Regions from separate parts of the Sulfurospirillum sp. hDNRA2 genome, predicted to be linked through region 1. Evidence: riboswitches for the same ligand, from Rfam matches in the RefSeq annotation. Region 1 holds a riboswitch; the other holds the start of a gene.
What was found. A riboswitch is a leader RNA that binds a small molecule or an ion and turns the genes downstream of it on or off. The one in region 1 is predicted to bind thiamine pyrophosphate.
Positions count from the first base shown of each region.

Region 1 (2,202 bases):
ACGCGTCGAGGTCATCGCCCCTATTTTGGCGTTAAACCCGATCATACCGCCCAAAATTAAAATCGCTCCGCCGATCAGATGTCCGATCACGATCGCCCATACGCCTTGTATAAATCCCAAAGGAGCCAAAAAAGAGCCCGTTAAAATCTCCGCCAAAGAGATCGCGGCACCAAACCACAGCGCAAAAAGGCTCCATCCGCCCAAAACGGTTTTGTCGCGCGTCATACGTCCAACCCCGCTTTGCGATACAGTGCGTAAAAATGATGCACCGGTCCCACACCCTGCCCCAAGGCAAAACCGTGTTCAATCGCTTCGGTAATATAGGCTTTTGCTTCTTCCACCGCCTCTTTGAGCGGATAGTCTTGGGCTAAATAAGCCGCAATCGCCGATGAGAGCGTACAACCCGTACCGTGCGTATTACGCGTGTGTAAGCGCGGCGAATGTAATTCGAAAAAATGCTCTCCGTCATACAAGACGTCGATAGCGTCCGCTTCCAAATGGCCGCCTTTGACTAAAACGTTCGAACATCCAAGCGCGTGTAAATCGCCTGCGGCACGGCGCATCTTTTCCAAAGAATCGATACGATAGCCTACGATGACTTCCGCTTCGGGTAAATTGGGCGTAATCAGCGTCGCCATCGGCAAGAGTTCTTCAATCAACGCTTTTTTGGCTTCGGGTTGTAACAGATCGTAACCGCTTTTGGAAATCATCACGGGGTCGACGACAAGCGGCGGCAAGGCATAGCGTTTTAATGTAGAGACGATTGCGCGAATCGTCTCGGGGCGCGATACCATACCGATCTTGACCGCATCGACGCGAATATCGTCGAAAATGGCTTCGATTTGACGTGTAATGACATTTGGGGTCACGTCTTGAACGTCAAAAACGCCTTGCGTATTTTGAGCCGTAATCGCCGTAATAACGCTCATACCGTACGTTCCGTTCGCACTAAAGGTTTTCAGATCGGCTTGAATGCCCGCACCTCCGCAGCTATCCGAGCCGGCAATGGTTAAACAGTGTTTCATACGCTATCCTCAAAAAGAGAGTTCAACGCTCTGATGCAATAAGAGAGGGAAAAAGTACGGAGGAATTTTTGATGCTTGCCTACGCCGGTATTATCCGGATCAGGTCTCGACCGAGCAAAAGACTCGGCTTTGAGGATCAAAGAATCGTCATTCTTTATCTCAGCCGGTTTAACCGGCTCTCCTAGCATAAGAGTTTCGGATAATTGTACTCTGATTTAGCGGAATTTTCAAGGCATAACGCATTCGATGCGGTTTTTCCCTTTCTCTTTCGCTTCGTATAATGCGCGATCGGCGCACTGAACGATCGCTTCGGCACTTAAAGAATGGGAAAAAAGGCACACGCCGACGCTGATACTAATCGGTATGTTCTTATACGTTCGCAAAGCGTCTTGAATTTTTTCGATAACGACAAAAATATCCTCCCGATCGATCAGCGGACATAACAGAATAAATTCGTCGCCTCCAAAGCGAGCCAGTACGTCGCCTTCGCGTAACTTTAAGTTACATTCATTGACGATATGCACTAAAACTTCGTCACCGAAAAGGTGTCCGTGTGTATCATTTATCTGTTTAAAATCATCCACGTCTATCATTAAAACGGCAGAAGAATTATGGTAACGATGTAGTAGTCTTAAATGATATTCCAAAATTTCAAGAAAATAGCGTCGCGTGTAGGCTTGAGTTAACTCATCTTTTTGCGTCAGCTCATTGAGGTAAAGCATTTTTCGTTTAAGGGAAACAATGATTTTGATGAGGAAAAGCAAGACGGAAACAAAAAAAATACCCGCTACGACCATAATACTAAAACAAAAATTATCGATCATCCTACACCGTACCATACTGTTTTAATTCACTATAGGGAATTTTAAAAACATTTTAACCGTTATAAACTTAGATAATACTTCACTATAGGGAAAATTATCATGCTGGCATTTAGAGATTTTTTACCGGACGAGATTCAAGCGTTTCACCGCTTGATTGCCCGTAACGTTCAGCATATTCGTAAAGAAAAAAAGATGACGCAACTCGATCTAGCCCTGACGATCGGGCATAAATCGGTCAGTACGATAGCCAAAATCGAAGCAGGATTGGAGAATAAACACTACAATATCGAGCATTTGTATAAAATAGCAACGATTTTAGAAGTCGATATTTGCGATTTTTTTAAACCGTAGTT
Region 1 covers NZ_CP159800.1:1,449,741-1,451,942, forward strand. Annotated here, with positions in the region: gene cytX (putative hydroxymethylpyrimidine transporter CytX) at 1-225, opposite strand, end outside; gene thiD (bifunctional hydroxymethylpyrimidine kinase/phosphomethylpyrimidine kinase) at 222-1,025, opposite strand; TPP riboswitch at 1,085-1,218, opposite strand; gene NL930_RS07310 (GGDEF domain-containing protein) at 1,253-1,849, opposite strand; gene NL930_RS07315 (helix-turn-helix domain-containing protein) at 1,949-2,200, shown strand; gene NL930_RS07320 (cache domain-containing protein) at 2,190-2,202, opposite strand, start outside.

Region 2 (2,202 bases), 630 kb from region 1:
ACAGCGGAGTTTCTTAGTATCCACTCTCTGGTTTCGTGGATGTTCTTACCTGTCGATAAGTCCATGACCGTATCGCCACCCCATCTCGTTGACCAGAGCATCTTCTCAACTTCTTCTTCGATGGAGGAAGTGGTGGCGGAGTTGCCGATATTGGCGTTGATTTTTACCATGAAGTTACGACCTATTATCATCGGTTCGGCTTCGGGGTGATTGACATTTAAAGGTAGGACGGCTCTGCCTGCGGCAATCTCTTGGCGGACAAATTCAGGCGTATAAATTTCTGGCAAATTTGCCCCAAAATGTTCACCCTTGTGTTGCTTGCCTAAAAGTTTGTTTTGGCGAGCCACTTCAAGGTTGCAGTTTTCACGAATGGCGACGTACTCCATCTCAGGGGTGATGATGCCCGCACGGGCGTAGTGCATTTGAGTGATGTTTTTGCCCGCTTTTGCACGGCGTGGTTTTTTAAGGTTGGGGAAGCGTAGGGCGTTTAGTTCTTGGTCATCGTGACGTTTATGAAAATAGATGGAGCTAAAATCGGCTAGTTGCTCCGTGTCATTTCGCTCCTCTATCCATTTCGCACGAATGGGTTTTAAGCCTTGATGCAAGTCGATGGTGACATTGGGATCAGTGTAAACGCCTGAAGTATCGTATACATGTAAAGGTGGATTTTCCTCCACTTTACCATCACCAAAAGCGGTGGCACTAAGGGTGATTTCACGCATCGGGACTTGAATGTCGGGACGTGAGCCTTGAATGTAAATTTTACGAGAACTTGGGAAGTTTTGAATGTAAGATGAATCTATTTTTTCAAGATTATCGAGGACTTTAGACATGGGTTTATCTCCTTATTTCCTACGCCGGCATTACCCGGATCAGGTTCGTGAAGCCACATTAATGGACTTCTTGGGGTATGATCTCAGCTTTTTACAGCACCCCCACAGACAACGGTATGGTTAAAGAAAAAGATTATACGCAAGGGAACTTAAACGGCGCGTAAGATGAGAACTTAGGTCTCGTCTTTTTTCAGTACGTTTCTTTTTGAAAAGGATCACGTTTGTTTTTAAATCGTTTATTAAGAGGGGTTCGAGTAAAATAGATCACTTCTTAAAAAGCGGGATAGATGGAAATAGGATTTGGACTTTTAGGCGTTTTTGTGGGTTTTGCTTCCGGTTTTTTCGGTATCGGGGGAGGAACGCTTTTAGTGCCTATTTTTCTTTACATGGGCTACGACATCAAAACCGCCATCGGTATTTCGGTCATGCAGATGATCTTTAGTTCTATATTCGGTTCGTATCACAATCACAAAGCCGGTATGTTGGCATTAAACAGCGGATTCGTTTTAGGGCTAGGGGCTTTTATCGGTGCGGCATTCAGCGGTATGATCGTCGATAAGCTTTCCCACTTGACGCTTTTGATCGTTTTTGGGGCTATTTTAGTGATGTCTATCTATAAAATGTTCACGGTAACGTTTGAAGTGCCTTTACAGCCCGTCGAATCTAAGGGGCTTTTATTGCTTATCGGTGTGATTGTGGGGGCGATATCGATCAGTACGGGAACGGGAGGTGCAATTTTCTTGACACCCGCTTTGGTCGGATTTTTGCATTGGGATATTAAAAAAGCGGTCGGTACGACGTTGTTTTTCGTCATTTTCGGCTCAATTTCGGGGTTTGCCAGTTTGGCGATGCATGGTTACGTGGAGTATCACGTGGGGACGGCGGTGAGTATAGGTTCGGTCATTGGCGTATATTTCGGCGTCAAAGCGTCACATCGCATTGAAAAAAAGATGCAAAGACGGGCATTATTGATCCTCTACGTCGTTATGTTTGTTTTAACCTTCAATAAAATTTTAAGCGAGATGAATGTTTTATGATCAAAATATACGGTGCAAAAGAGAACAATCTTAAAAATATCAACTTAGAGATTCCCAAAAATAAACTGGTCGTTTTTACGGGACTGAGCGGAAGCGGTAAAAGTACCTTGGCGTTCGATACGCTCTATGCCGAAGGGCAACGTCGTTATATCGAGTCGCTCTCCTCGTATGCCAGACAGTTTTTAGATCGCGTGGGCAAACCCGACGTCGAGAAGATCGAGGGTTTGACGCCCGCGATCGCGATTGATCAAAAAACCACGAGCAAAAATCCGCGCTCAACCGTGGGGACGATTACCGAGATTTACGACTATCTGCGGTTGCTTTACGCGCGC
Region 2 covers NZ_CP159800.1:2,077,868-2,080,069, reverse strand. Annotated here, with positions in the region: gene thiC (phosphomethylpyrimidine synthase ThiC) at 1-833, opposite strand, end outside; TPP riboswitch at 832-947, opposite strand; gene NL930_RS10150 (sulfite exporter TauE/SafE family protein) at 1,121-1,870, shown strand; gene uvrA (excinuclease ABC subunit UvrA) at 1,867-2,202, shown strand, end outside.
Region 2: linked by a shared signal. The riboswitch ahead of thiC (phosphomethylpyrimidine synthase ThiC) and the one ahead of thiD (bifunctional hydroxymethylpyrimidine kinase/phosphomethylpyrimidine kinase) in region 1 are both predicted to bind thiamine pyrophosphate.